DNA from 3 places in the Microbacterium sp. NPDC077663 genome. Region 2 is predicted to be linked to each of the others. Evidence: predicted binding sites of a transcription regulator. Region 2 holds the regulator's gene; each other region holds the start of a gene.
The links. Region 2 encodes HrcA, which represses chaperone genes, less so after heat shock. Its sites were predicted from a motif close to TTNGCACTCGNNNNNNNCGAGTGCNAA; they were not measured.
Positions count from the first base shown of each region.

Region 1: the regulator HrcA is predicted to act here: its motif matches at 2,585-2,611, upstream of groES (co-chaperone GroES).
Region 3: the regulator HrcA is predicted to act here: its motif matches at 2,261-2,287, upstream of ACIGEP_RS15435 (Hsp20/alpha crystallin family protein).

Region 1 is NZ_JBITVE010000002.1:7,075-11,826, forward strand. It holds gene ACIGEP_RS07615 (ABC transporter substrate-binding protein) at 1-964, opposite strand, end outside; gene rarD (EamA family transporter RarD) at 1,120-2,058, opposite strand; gene groES (co-chaperone GroES) at 2,200-2,496, opposite strand; gene ACIGEP_RS07630 (SAM-dependent methyltransferase) at 2,648-3,847, shown strand; gene ACIGEP_RS07635 (hypothetical protein) at 3,849-4,328, opposite strand; gene tsaD (tRNA (adenosine(37)-N6)-threonylcarbamoyltransferase complex transferase subunit TsaD) at 4,325-4,752, opposite strand, start outside.
Region 2 is NZ_JBITVE010000001.1:1,181,581-1,186,332, forward strand. It holds gene ACIGEP_RS05795 (PhoH family protein) at 1-18, opposite strand, end outside; gene ACIGEP_RS05800 (HIT domain-containing protein) at 65-412, opposite strand; gene ACIGEP_RS05805 (16S rRNA (uracil(1498)-N(3))-methyltransferase) at 457-1,194, opposite strand; gene dnaJ (molecular chaperone DnaJ) at 1,197-2,312, opposite strand; gene hrcA (heat-inducible transcriptional repressor HrcA) at 2,344-3,378, opposite strand; gene hemW (radical SAM family heme chaperone HemW) at 3,449-4,666, opposite strand; gene ACIGEP_RS05825 (DUF1990 family protein) at 4,666-4,752, opposite strand, start outside.
Region 3 is NZ_JBITVE010000003.1:580,310-585,061, forward strand. It holds gene ACIGEP_RS15425 (DUF2207 family protein) at 1-1,210, opposite strand, end outside; gene ACIGEP_RS15430 (MarR family winged helix-turn-helix transcriptional regulator) at 1,247-1,675, shown strand; gene ACIGEP_RS15435 (Hsp20/alpha crystallin family protein) at 1,750-2,199, opposite strand; gene ACIGEP_RS15440 (prolyl oligopeptidase family protein) at 2,339-4,390, shown strand; gene ACIGEP_RS15445 (DUF3459 domain-containing protein) at 4,437-4,752, shown strand, end outside.

The DNA.
Region 1 (4,752 bases), on a different contig from region 2:
TGCCCTTGGCGCCTTCCATGGTGCCCTCGGGGAACTCGTCACCGAAGTTGGCCAGGTTGCCGTCCACGAGGTACATCTTGTCCGACGGGAAGTCGGCACCGACGAGCTCGGGGATGATCGTCTTGACCTCTTCGAACGTGATCAGCGCGATCGCGTCGGGGTCAGCGGCCAGCACGTCCTCTACCTGGGCCGAGAAGTTCGTGTCGCCCGTGTTGTACAGGGCGGCCGAGACGACCTCACCACCGGCGCTCTCGAACGCCGCCTTGGTGAAGCAGGCGAGGCCCGTGCCGTACGAGTCGTTGAGGATGATCAGGCCGAGGGTCTCGGCGCCGTCGTTCGCGATCAGGTTGCCGAGCACCTCGCCCTGCAGGGTGTCGGACGGAGCCGTGCGCCAGTAGAGACCGTTGTCCTCGTAGCCGGTGAAGGCCGCGGACGTGTTGGCCGGCGAGAACTGGATGGCGTCGGCCGCGATGACCTGGTCGATGAACTGCAGCGACGTACCGGACGATGCGGCACCGATGATCGCGGTCGCGCCGGCGTTCAGCAGGCGGGGGATCTCGGTCTCGTACGCCTTGTTGTCGGTGTCGCCGGAGTCGCCCTGCTCGAGGTTGATCGTCACACCCTTGGCGGCTTCGTTCACATCGGCTGCGGCGAGCTCGGTGCCGGCGATCTCGGGCGGGCCGAGGAAGGCGAGGTTACCGGTGACGGGGAGGGCCGTTCCGATCGTGTACTCGAGGTCGGTGGCCGGACCCTCGGAGGTCGAGGTGTACTCCGGGGTGTACGAAGCCGGTTCGGCCTCGTCGCAGTTGACCGGGAAGTCGAAACCGGCGGGCTCTTCGGAAGCGCCGCCGGAGGCAGTGGGGGTCGAGGAACCGGCGCAGCCGGCCAGGACCATTGCGCTCGCACCGATCAGGGCGATGGCGCCCATGACCTTTGCGGAACGCGAACGGGAGAGAACGCTCATTGTGCTCCTTGCTGTGGTGACACGGGTCAGTTCGGGACCAGCCCGGTGTGTTCAACCTAGCGGCGCGCTCGTCTCCTCAATGTTGCCGTTCGTTAACGATGTGTAACGAGGTGGGCACGCTCCCATAATGGCCGCGAAAAGCGGCATCGGTCAGCTCAGACCGGGTCGGGGACGACCGTCTGCGCCCCCGTCCGGCTGCGTCGTGAGGACACGAGGGAGTCCACCGTGAAGACCGCCACGGCGACCCAGACGAGGCCGAACCCGATCCATCGCTCGAACGGCATGGGCTCCCCCAGGATCAGGACACCGGTGAGGAACTGCATGATCGGGGCGACGAACTGAAGGATGCCGACGACGGTGAGCGAGGTGCGTCGAGCGCCGGCGGAGAAGAAGAGGAGAGGGATCGCGGTGACGGCACCGGCCAGCAGGAGCAGCACCGTGTGCCCGGTGCCTTCCCGGCCCATCGTCAGGCCGGAGGTGACGCCGACCAGGACGAGCTGGAGGACGGCGATCGGCACGAGCCAGAGGGATTCGAGCGTGAGGCCGCTCACGGCATCCACTGACTGGCCGATCTTCTTCTTGACGAGTCCGTAGGTCGCGAAGCTCGCCGCAAGGGCCAGGGCGATCCACGGCACGCGCCCGACGGCGACGATGATCACGATGACGGCCGCCCCGGCGATACCGACGGCGACCCACTGCGCGGTGCGCAGGCGTTCCTTGAGCACGATGACGCCGAGCAGGACGGTCGCGATCGGGTTGATGAAGTAGCCGAGGCTCGTCTCGACGACGTGACCCGTGAGGGTGCCGATGAGGAAGACCTGCCAGTTGACGTAGATGAGCAGGCCCGCCAGCACGGTCCAGAGCATCAGACGGCGATCGCGCAGGATGACCCGCATCCGACCCCATCCGCGCGTGATCGCCAGCAGCGCGACGCAGAAGACCAGGCTCAACAGGATGCGCCAGCCGACGACCTCCCAGGGCGTCGTCGGCGCGAGGCTGACGAAGTACAGCGGCAGGAAGCCCCACAGCACGTAAGCCGAGAAGACGAAGATCGCGCCCAGGGACTTCTCGCGCGCGGCCTGCTCGGGTGTCATGAGCACAAGCCTACGACGGTCATGACAGCGCACACATCCCGCGGACTGCCGACCGCCGTGCGGATCCTGCCATCGGCATGGCGGACAACGAGAGAGGGCCCGGATGCCGACGCATCCGGGCCCTCTGCTGATCGCTGGGCGTCAGCGGACGACGACCGCCAGGACGTCGCGAGCCGACAGGACGAGGAACTCGTCAGCGCCGAACTTCACCTCGGTGCCGCCGTACTTGCTGTACAGGACGCGGTCGCCGACGGCGACATCGAGCGGAACGCGGTTGCCGTTGTCATCGATGCGGCCGGGGCCGACGGCCACGACCTCGCCCTCCTGGGGCTTCTCCTTGGCGGTGTCAGGGATGACCAGGCCACTCGCGGTGGTCTGCTCGGCCTCGACCTGCTTGATGACGATGCGGTCTTCGAGCGGCTTGATGGAAACCGACACGGTCTACCTCTTTCTTGCTGGTGGGGTCCTGCGACAAGACTCATCAGCACTCGCCTTGCGAGAGTGCTAACGAAAGTCTAGAGCGCGGTTGGCACTCATGCAACGCGAGTGCCAACAGGATGACGGATGCCGCGGCGCCTAGGCTTGCGGAATGGAACAGGCCGAACTCACCGCCCTCCTGACACCCCAGGGACTGCGGCTGATCGACGAGGTCGGGCCCCTGCCATCCACCTCCGAGGTCGCCTCCGCCGTTTCGCGCCTGCGCGCCGCCGGCCACTCCCCCGACCTGGTGTCCGCCGTCGTCGGACAAGCCCACCTGCGCGTGCGGGCGGAGGCGAAGTTCGGTCCCTTCGCCGACCGGATGCTCTTCACCCGCGCGGGGCTCGAGCAGGCGACGCGTCTCGAGATCGCCGCCCGCCACGCCGGTCGGTTCCGCGATGCCGGGATCGCCCGCGTCGCCGACCTCGGCTGCGGAATCGGCGGCGACGCGCTCGGCCTCGCCGGCATCGGACTCGATGTGCTCGCCGTCGACGCGGACGAGACCACCGCCGCGCTCGCCGCGTACAACCTCGCGCCCTTCGGCGACGCCGTCACGGTGCGGCACGGTCGCGCCGAGGACACGGACCTCGACGGTTGGGACGCGGTGTGGCTGGACCCCGCCCGCCGGACGGCGGGTCACAGCGAAACCAGCCGCACCCGCCCCGAGGACTGGTCGCCGTCGCTCGACTGGGCCTTCGCCCTCGCGGAGCGGATGCCGGTGGGCATCAAGCTCGGACCGGGGCTGGACCGGGGCCTCATCCCCGACGACGTCGAGGCGCAGTGGATCAGCGTCGACGGGTCGACCGTCGAGCTCGTGCTGTGGTCGCGGGCGCTGCGGCGCCCGGGCGCGACCCGTTCCGCCCTCGTGCTCCGGGGCGGTGCCGCGGCCGAACTCACCGCCGCGGCCGATGCCCCCGACGAGCCCGTCCGGGAGCTCGGCACGTTCGTGCACGAACCCGAGGGCGCCGTCATCCGTGCGCGCCTGATCGGCGAGGTCGCGCGCGAGCTGCAGGCGGGGATGGTGGCCGACGGCATCGCCTACCTGACCTCGGATGCCGCGCTGACGAACCCCTTCGTGCAATCGTTCCGCGTGCGGGAGGTGCTGCCGATGAAGGTCCCGGCGATCAACGCGGCCCTGCAGGCGAGCGGGATCGGCACGATCGAGATCAAGAAGCGGGGTGTCGACGTCGACCCCGCGCAGTTCCGGCGCAAGCTCGCGCTGCGCGGCGACGCATCCGCGACGCTCATCCTGACGCGTGTGGGCGAGGGTCGCGGCGCGAAGCGGGTCGCGGTCCTCGCCGACCGGGTGTGACCTAGCCCGCGAGGCCGCCCTGCATGGCCGCCCACCACAGCCACCCGGCGCTGTAGACCAACGATCCGAGGCTGAGCCCGAGTCCCCACAGCGCCGTCTCGCGCTTCTCCCACGGGCGCCGGAGAGCGAGGACCGCCAGCACGACACCGATAAGACCGACCGGGAAGCCCCAGCCGACGAAGCACGCCAGTACGAGCGCCAGCGACCCGAACAGCAGCGACCACCCGGCGCTGCGCGGCAGCGCGGGCGCCGGCGGGATCCAGCGGATATCGGGAGAGGCGACCTCGGCGGGGTCCGGGTGCACCGCGAGCGGCGGCGCCACCGGGAGGGGCTGCGTCAGCTCCCGACGGAACCCGCCGCGGTGCGCGCCCGGGAGGACCGAATCGGTCGGCGCGAGCACGACGTCGGAGGATGCCGGTTCGACGGCGGCGGGCTGATCCGCAGCGGGCGCGGCGGGCGGCGGCATCCGCTCGTCGGTCATGACGCCGGCTCCACCTGGATGGTCGTGACGGGGAGGGTCGAGTCCGCACCGAAGGCGTGGGTAGAGGCGGGGCGACCGCTCATGATGAGCTCGGACGCGAGCGCCGCAATCATCGCCCCGTTGTCGGTGCACAGCGACAGCGGCGGGATGCGGACGCTGACCCCGGCGGCCTGCGCGCGCTCGAGCGCGACGTCGCGGAGGCGCTTGTTGGCGATCACGCCGCCGCCCAGCAGAAGCCGGGGCACATCGTGACGCGCGCACGCGTCGAGGGCCTTGGTCACGAGCACGTCGACGACGGCTTCACGGAAGGATGCCGCCACGTCGGGCACCGACACGGGTTCCCCGGCCGCCTCGCGCTGCTCGACCCACCGCGCGACGGCGGTCTTCAGGCCGGAGAAGGAGAAGTCGTAGCGGTGCGCGGCCA
Region 2 (4,752 bases):
ACCCAGCAGCTGCACCATCGCGACGCCGTCCGCGTAGATGCGGTCGACGGTGGGTTCGGTGCTGTCAGCCACCGAGGCTCCCTTCGCTGAGCCCGCCGCCCAGCACGTGGGCGTGGACGTGGGAGACGGTCTGACCCGCTCCCGGGCCGGTGTTGAAGATCAGGCGGAAATCGCCGTCGGCGTGCTCGGCCGCGAGACTGTTCGCGAGCCCCACCATCTCGGCGAGCAAGGCGGGGTCACCTGCCGCGAGCTCCACGACGTCGCGGAATCCCTCGCTCTTCGGGATGACGAGCAGGTGCACGGGAGCCTGCGGGGAGATGTCGCGGATGGCGAACACGTTCTCGGTCTCCGCGACGATCTCGGAGGGGATCTCACCCCGGAGGATGCGGGTGAACACCGACGGCTCGCTCATCCCTCCAGTCTAGTCAGCGGCATCCTGCGTCGGCCGGTGCCGACTCACCAGCGCGCGAGTGCCCGGTTCACGAGCGCGAGCGCTGCGGGACCGGCGGTCGAGGTGCGCAGCACCGTGTCGCCGAGTCGCACGAGCGTCGCACCCGCGCCACGCAGGAGCTCGAGCTCGTCCGGCGCGATGCCGCCCTCCGGTCCCACGACGAGGAGCACGTCCCGGGTGTCGGTCGCATCGAGCTCGACGCTCGAGAGTGCAGCGGATGCCGTCGGCTCGAGCACCAGCATCCGAGCCGATCCGGCGTGTGCGACGAGCTGCCGCGTCGTCACCGGCTCGGCGACCCCCGGCAGCCACGGGCGGTGCGCCTGCTTGGCCGCCTCGCGGGCGATGGTCTCCCAGCGCGCGACGCCCTTCGCGACCTTCGCGCCGTCCCAACGCGAGACGGATCGGGCGGCCTGCCAGGGGAAGATGGCGTCGACACCCAGCTCGGTCGCCGCCTGCACGGCGAGCTCATCGCGATCGCCCTTGGCGAGAGCCTGGACGAGAACCGTGCGCGGAGACGGCTCGGGATGCTCTTCGCGCTGCGCCACCTCGACCACGACCTCCTTCGGCGCGACCGACGCGACCGTGCCGGTGAGCCAGAGACCCCGGCCGTCGCCGACGGTCACTCCCTCCCCGACCCGGATGCGACGGACCGCAGCGGCGTGATGCGCCTCGGCGCCCGTCAGTTGCACGACATCGCCCGGGCGGGCGGCGGCGGCATCCTCGGTCAGGAAGTGCAGGGCCACGGTCAGCGCTTGAACTTGCCGCGGAGCTTGGAGAACAGCCCGGGGTGGAATTCGGCCAGGTGCGGCGGTGCGGGACGGGTGCGCTTGGCGAGCTCCTGGACGAGTGCGCGCGACTTCGGGTCGAGATGAGAGGGCGTCACGACCTGCACGCCCACGCGGAGGTCACCGCGCTGCTCGCCGCGGAGCGGGGTGATCCCGCGGCCCCGGATAGTGAGCTCGTCGCCGGCCTGCACACCCTGACGGATCTCGAGGTCGACCGGTCCGTCGAGCGAGTCGATCGTGACGCTGGTGCCGAGGATCGCGTCGATCATCGACACCTCGAGGGTCGCGAGCAGGTCGTCGCCGTCGCGGCTGAAGACGTCGTGCGCAGCGACGGTGACCTCGAGGTACAGGTCGCCGTTCGGGCCGCCCGCGGGGCCGACCTCGCCCGAGCCGGGCAGCTGCAGCCGGAGCCCGGTCTCGACGCCTGCGGGGATGTCGATCGACACCGTGCGGCGCGCGCGCACACGGCCCTGACCCTGGCACGTGGAGCAGGGGTAGGGGATGGTCGTGCCGTACCCCTGGCAGGTCGTGCACGGCTGCGACGTGACGACGTTGCCGAGCAGGCTCCGGACGGTCCGCTGGATCTGACCCGAGCCGTGGCAGATGTCGCAGGTGACGGGCTGCGTGCCGGGCTGGCAGCACGAACCCTGACAGGTCTCGCACAGGACCGCCGTGTCGACCTCGATGTCGCGGTGGACGCCGAAGACGACGTCGCCGAGAGTGAGGTCAACGCGAACGAGCGCATCCTGACCGCGCTCGCGGCGCGACCGCGGACGGCCCGCGCGGGTCCCTCCCGCTCCCCCGCCGAAGAACGTCTCGAAGATGTCGCTGAAGCCGCCGAAGCCCGCTCCCGAACCGCCGAAGGCGCCCGCGTCGCCCCCCAGGTCGTAGCGCTGGCGCTGATCCGGGTCGCTCAGGACGTCGTACGCGTGCGTGACGAGCTTGAAACGCTCCGCCGCATCCTCACCCGGGTTGACATCGGGGTGGAGCTGGCGCGCCAGTCGGCGGTATGCCTTCTTGATCTCATCCGGGCTCGCGTCGCGCGCGACACCCAGGACCTCGTAGTGGTCAGCCACAATCACCTCTCCGGCCCGACGGCCGATTCGTTCAGCGCGACGTCTCGTCTTCTTCGAGCAGACGCGTCAGATAGTGCGCGACGGCACGGACCGCCGCGAGATTGGTGGGATAGTCCATGCGGGTCGGCCCCAGGACTCCGATGCGCGCCTGCGATCCGCCGGCGTCGTAGTCGCCCGCGACGACGGATGCCTCGGCCAGCCCGAACGGCTCGTTCTCGCGGCCGATGCTGGTCGCCAGTCCCCGATCGTCCGCGACCATCTCGCCCATGAGGCGCAGGAGCGTGACCTGCTCCTCGATCGCCTCCAGCAGGGGGTAGATGCTGCCGCGGAAGTCGGCCTCGCGGCGGGCGAGGGTCGCCGAACCGGCCATGACCATGCGATCGGAACGAAACTCGTCCAGTTCCTCGCCGATCGCCCGCAGGACGATCCGACGGTTCTCCTCGCGCGGCGCGGGAGCCTCGTCCTCGAGGATGCGGGCGATCGCGGCCGCACCGTCGCGCACGCTCTTACCGGTCAGCAGCGCAGCCATCGCGAGCTTGAGCTGCTGGGCCTCGTCGGCGGTCGGCTCGGTTGCGAGGAAGGCGACGCGCTGCGAGACACGTCCGGTATCGGTCACGACGATGATGACGACACGGGTGCCGCCGAGGTGAACGACCTCGACGTGCGAGACGTTCGCCCTGGCGAACGAGGGGTACTGCACGATCGCGACCTGACCGGTGAGGCGGGTGAGCGTGCGGACGGTGCGCACCAGGAGATCGTCCAGATCGCCGGTGTCTTCGAGGAAGGCGCCGATGGCGGAGCGTTGCGCGGACGTCAGCGGACGGACCTCGGCGAGGTGGTCGACGAAGACCCGATAACCCTTGTCCGTAGGCACACGGCCTGACGAGGTGTGGGGGGCGGTGATGAGCTCCTCGTCCTCGAGCAGCGCCATGTCGTTGCGGATCGTGGCGGCGGACACCCCGAACTGGTGGCGATCGACGATCGCCTTGCTCCCGACGGGCTCACGCGTGTCGACGTAGTCCTGGACGATCGCGCGCAACACCTGCAGACCGCGTTCCGAGACCATCACCCCTCCTCCGCTGGCACTCTCGATCTTGGAGTGCCAATTCTACCGCGCGCGGAGCGATGTGCTCGGATCACTCGGTCAGCGCGCGGACGACGGCGTCGGCGAGGAGCCTTCCGCGCCGGGTCAGGACGACCGTGCCGCGCACCGCCGCGGCGCCGTCGACGAGTCCGTCGGCGATGAGGGATGCCACATTCCGCCGCCCGGCGACCGTCGCCTCGTCGACCGCGACGCCGTCGGCGATGCGCGAGCGCAGCAGGATGTCCTCGAGGCGGCGGGCCTCGGCATCCGGCCGTTCCCGGCCCGCGGCCGGCGACTGCCCCGCGGCGAGGCGTTGGGCGTACGCCGCAGGATGCTTCACGTTCCACCACCGGAGTCCGCCGACATGGCTGTGGGCGCCGGGGCCGTAGCCCCACCAGTCCTGACCGCGCCAGTACGAGAGGTTGTGCCGCGAGCGCTGGGCGCGGCCGGTCGTCCAGTTCGAGACCTCGTACCACTCGTAGCCCGCCGCGGCGAGCATCTCGTCGGCCAGCTCGTACATGTCGGCCTGCAGATCGTCGTCGGGTGCAGCCACCTCGCCGCGACGGATCTGACGCTCGAGTTTCGTGCCGTCCTCGACGATGAGCGCGTACGCGGAGACGTGATCGGGCGCGAGCGCCGTCGCGGTCTCGAGCGAGGTCCGCCAGTCCCCGAGCGACTCCCCCGGCGCGCCGTAGATGAGATCGAGGCTCACCGCCAGACCGGCCTTCCGGGCCGCGGCGACGGCCGTCGCGATGTTCGCGGGGTCGTGGGTCCGGTCGAGGGCGGCGAGGACGTGCGGGACGGCGGACTGCATGCCGATCGACAGGCGCGTGACGCCCGCTGCGGCGAGGATGTCGGCGACGGCATCCGTCATCGTGTCGGGGTTCGCCTCGACTGTCACCTCGGCGCCGTCGGCCAGCCCGAAGGCACCCCGGACGCCATCGAGCATCCGCGCCAGATCCCCGGGCGGAAGGAGCGTCGGCGTGCCGCCACCGAAGAACACCGTCTGCGCGGGCCGGAGCGGTCCACGGTCGCCGAGCACCCGCCGCGAGATCCCGATCTCGCGGAGGACCTCGTCGGCGTAAGCGTCCTGGCGGGCGCCCCGCAGTTCGGTGGCGGTGTACGTGTTGAAATCGCAGTACCCGCATCGGACCCGGCAGAACGGGACGTGGAGGTAGACGCCGAAGTCGACGTCGTCCGAGACGGTCACGTCGGCGGGCAGAGCACCGTCGGCCGGTGCCGGATCGCCGAGGGGAAGAGCCGACCCCATCAGGAGCCGGTGGCGTACATGGGCGACATCGCCTGCAGGTACCCCTGGAACAGCGCGCGACGGCGTCGCTTCACGAGCGGGCGCCA
Region 3 (4,752 bases), on a different contig from region 2:
ACGCGGGGACGTCGCGCCGCCAGCCGCGATCGCGCAGGGCCGACTCGGCCTCCTTCAGAATGCGCTGCGCTGTCGCGGAGAGCCGCGTGTCGGAGGTGCCGAACTCGAAACGATCCCCCGCCTTGCCGTCGGGGAACAGTCCCTGCAGGAGCGCCCGGCCATCGGCGTCGGCGCGTGAGGCGTCGACCAGTTCGGCGACGAGCTTCGCGGACCCCCATCGGGGCTTCTCCCCCTCGGTGATGCGGATGGATCCGACGATCGCCTGCTCGAGCACCTCGGCGGGGATGGCCTTGCCGGTCTTCTGCAGCAGCACCGCCGCGTGCAGCGCATCGACCCCCGCGGGCGGTTGCGATTCCGCGATCACCGTCGGCCTGCCGGCGCCGTCGGAGAGGTGGCGGCGGCGCAGCCACAGCGCCCAGCCCGCGACCCCGACCAGACCCGCACCGGCAGCCGCGTGGCCCCAGCCGAGCAGCGTGCCGAGGTAAGAGGTGTCGAGCGGTTCGAAGGTGCCGTCGGCGAAGCCGACCGCGAAGGTCAGCGATTCATGCGGACCCAGCCCGGCCTGCCGCGCGACAACCGTCGCACTCGAGCCGGACGTGTCGACGTTGATGCCGTCGCACGGCGTCTCGGCGCCGAACGGCCCGGCGTAGCACGCGAGCGCACCCACGGCATCCGCGATCTCGCCACCGAGGTGCAGCCTCGCGGTCACCTCACCGAACGACTGCGCCGAGTCGAACCCGTTCACGTCCCAGTAGAGCTCGAGTCCCGTGTCGGGGAACTCGCGCGTCACGTTGTCGAGCGCGTAGGTGAGGACGAAGGTCTGGCGGCCGTGGACGTAGTCCTCGGATCGCGCGGTCACGACCAATCCGTCCTCACCCTCGTCCGTCTCGACGACCTCCCACGGGTCGCCGCTCGCGTCCACCGCCGACTCGAAGCTCGGCCGCAACGGCTGACCGTCGTACTCACCCGGGATGACACGTCGGATGCCGCGGTTCTGATCGGTCTCGGGGAACACCGCCACGAACCGCTCGACGACCTGCATCCGACTCGTGCCGTCGTCGGCGCGAGTGAGGGTGTAGTCGACGTCGAGACTGTCGAATGAGAAGTCCTCGACGTCGGCGTTCGCCGCCTGCGGCGCCCCGATCAGGACGCCGAGGACGACGGCGACGACGGCTCCAGCACGGGCGAGACGACGGGACCAAGGCTGCACGCGGTCAACCCTATGAGCGACGCTACAGTTGACGCCATGACCGACCGCCGCCTCGCCATCGCCGCGTGGGAGAGCCTCTTCCGCGCGCAGCACGAGGTCTTGGCGGAGATCTCCCAGGACTTCGACGACGAGCATCTCTCGAGCGCCGAGTACGACGTCCTCCTCACGGTGACGCGGTGCGCTGAGCACACGGCCCGGCTGCGCGACGTGACGGCGAACATGTTGATCAGTCAGCCGAGCGTCTCGCGGCTCGTCGACCGGATGGTCGCGCGCGGGCTCATCTCCAAGTGCCCCGACCCGCAGGACGGCCGGGGGGCTCTGCTGCGCGCGACCGAGAAGGGCGCGACGATGTTCCGCCGACTCGCGACGACGCACGGGCGCACGATCGCCGAGCGGATGTCGGTGCTCACCGACGACGAACTCGCACAGCTCGAGAAGCTCACCGCACGCCTGCGCGGCGTCTGACGGAACGACGATCGCCCCGCACCCGAGACGGGGTGCGGGGCGATCGTCATCTCATCGCCGTGACGGCGCCGGGATCACTGGTCGATCGGCTGCGGCTCGCTCTCGCGGGCAGCGACGGTCGGCGCCGAACCGTTGGCGACGACCTCGACCTTGCGCGGCTTGGCCTTCTCGCTCACCGGGATGGTGACGGTCAGGACGCCGTTGTTGTAGGTCGCGGTGATCGCGTCGGTGTCGATGCCCTGGCCGAGGTTCAGCTGGCGGAGGAAGCTCGCGGTCTCGCGCTCGCGCGTGATCCACTTGACACCCTCGCCCGACGAGAGCGTGCGCTCCGCCCGGATCGTCAGCAGCTGGCCGTCGACGTCGATGTCGACCGAACCCGGGTCGATGCCGGGGAGGTCCGCGTTGAGGACGTAGTGGTCACCGTCGCGGTACAGATCCATCGGCATCCGTCGCGGGCCGCGGCGCGTGTCGAAGAGCGTCGACGCCAGGCGGTCGATGTCACGGAACGGGTCGTAGGTCGCCATGATTCTCTCCTTTGTTCATGTGGTCTCAAAGTTGAGCCTTCGCGGCTCAAGTAAGAAAAGATTAGCACTCTGGCATGTCGAGTGCCAACGGTTCTCGCAGGGCGAACGACCGGTCGAAGCGTGCCCGTAGGCTGACGTGATGAGCGCTGCCGAGACCGCCCCCGAACCCGCCGACCCCTTCCTCTGGCTGGAGCAGATCGACGGCGCCGAGGCCCTCGCCTGGGCCGCCGAACGGACGGCGGAGACCGAAGCCGCCTACGCGGGCGCCACCCGGGACGCGCTCGAGAGCCGGCTCACCGGCATCCTGCAGGACCCCGATCGACTCGTCGTACCGAGTCGTCACGGCGACCTCATGTACGACCTGTGGCGGGATGCCGACAACCCGCGCGGTCTCTGGCGCCGGACCCCGCTCGCCGACTTCGCGGACGGCTCCCCCGTCTGGGAGGTGCTCCTCGACATCGACGCGCTGGGGCGCGACGAAGGCCGGTCATGGGCGTTCGCCGGCGCGACCCACGGGCCCGTCGGCAGCGGGCGCGCACTGGTGCGCCTCAGCCCCGACGGCGGTGACGCCGCCGTCGTGCGCGAGTTCGACCTGGAGTCCCGGCGGTTCGTCGAGGAGACCCCCTTCACCCTCGGCGCCGACAAGCATCGCGTCTCGTGGATCGATCGCGACACCCTGCTCGTCGCGACGGCACTGCACGGCGGCGGTATGACGGACTCGGGGTACCCGATCAGCGCCCGCGCCTGGCGTCGCGGCGAGCGCCTCGACGACGCGTCCCCGATCGTCACGGGCTCGTCCTCCGACGTCGGGGTGTTCGTGCACGTCGACCGCACCGCGGGCACGGCGACACCGATCGTCGTCGTCGCGCACGACTTCTTCCACTCCGAGTCATGGGTCTGGGCCGGCGGCGAACCGCGCCTGATCGCCGTCCCGCAGGACGCCCACGCCGACGTGCACGGCGAAGTCATCGCCGTGCGCACCACCACACCATGGCGCATCGGCGACACGACGCATCCGTCGGGCACCCTGCTGCTGGAACCGGTCGAAACCGTGACGAGCGGCGACGGGTCCGACCTGCGGGTGGCCTTCACCCCCACCGACACCGCCGTCCTCGAGTCCTGGACGTGGACGAAGACCCGGCTCGTCCTGACCGTGCTCGACCGCGTGCAGAGCCGGCTGGTGTCGCTCGACCCCGCGACGCTGATGGGCGACGATCTCGACCTGGGCCTCGGCGACGATGACCTCTTCAGCGCGAACGTCGCGACCGCCGACGACGACGAGGACGATCAGATCTGGGTGGTCGCGCGCGGGTTCCTCACCCCGCCGACCCTCCTCGTGCTCGATCCGGGCGCCGCGCCGCGAGTGGTCGATCGCAGCCGCGCGACCTTCGACACGACCGGGCTCGTCGCCCAGCAGCACTGGGCGACGTCGGCCGACGGCACCCGCGTGCCGTACTTCGAGGTCGGCCCCCGCGAGCGCGCCGGCGCACTGCCCGTGCTGATGAACGGCTACGGCGGCTTCGAGCACGCCCTGACCCCCGAGTACCCGACGATCGTGGGACCGGCCTGGCTGGAGCGAGGCAGCGTCTACGTCGTCGCGAACATCCGTGGCGGCGGCGAGTTCGGGCCGGAGTGGCATCTCGCCGCACTCCGCGAGAACCGGCACCGCGCCTACGAGGACTTCGCCGCCGTCGCGCGCGACCTCGTCGCCCGCGGCGTCTCCACCCCCGACCGCATCGCCTGCCACGGGCGCAGCAACGGCGGTCTGCTCGTGGGCAACATGCTGACGCAGTACCCCGACGACTTCGGCGCGATCGTCTGCGGCGTCCCGCTCCTCGACATGCGTCGCTACACGCGCCTGTCCGCCGGCGCCAGCTGGATCGCCGAGTACGGCGACCCCGACGACCCGGCCGACTGGGAGTTCGTGAAGACGTTCTCGCCGTACCACCTGATCGAGCCCGGGCGGCGGTACCCGGCATCCCTCATCTACGCCGCGGCCAGCGACGATCGGGTGGGACCCGTGCAGGCGCGCAAGATGGCCGCCCGCATGGCGGACGAGACGGATGCCGAGGTGCACTACCTCGAGCCCGTCGAAGGCGGTCACGCGGGCACGATCGACGCGGCGGCCACCGCAGCACTCCACGCGACGATCCACGCCTTCCTCGACAGTACGGTCGGCCGCGCCGACTGAGGCGGGATCGCCGGGCCCTCTACGCTGGGGGCGGGAGGTCCACCGCATGAGCACCATGGGGGCCGTCGAGGACGGACTCGCTGCCACGCTGGCGGCCGTCGCAGAACGCACACGCGACGACGATGCCGCGGCCGACCGCATCCGCCGGCACCTTCCCGATCTCCGCGCCGCGCTCGGGCACCGGGGAGTCACGACGAACGAGACACTCGTCGAGCTCGTGACGGCCGCGGTCGTCGCCGCGAACGGCCGCTCGCTCGATCTCAAGGTGCACGGCGAGCAGCGTGCCGCGCACAAGACGGCCACCCGTTCGCGATTCGCCCTCGGCGCGGCGTGCTTCGCCGACCGGTACGCGGGCAACCTCG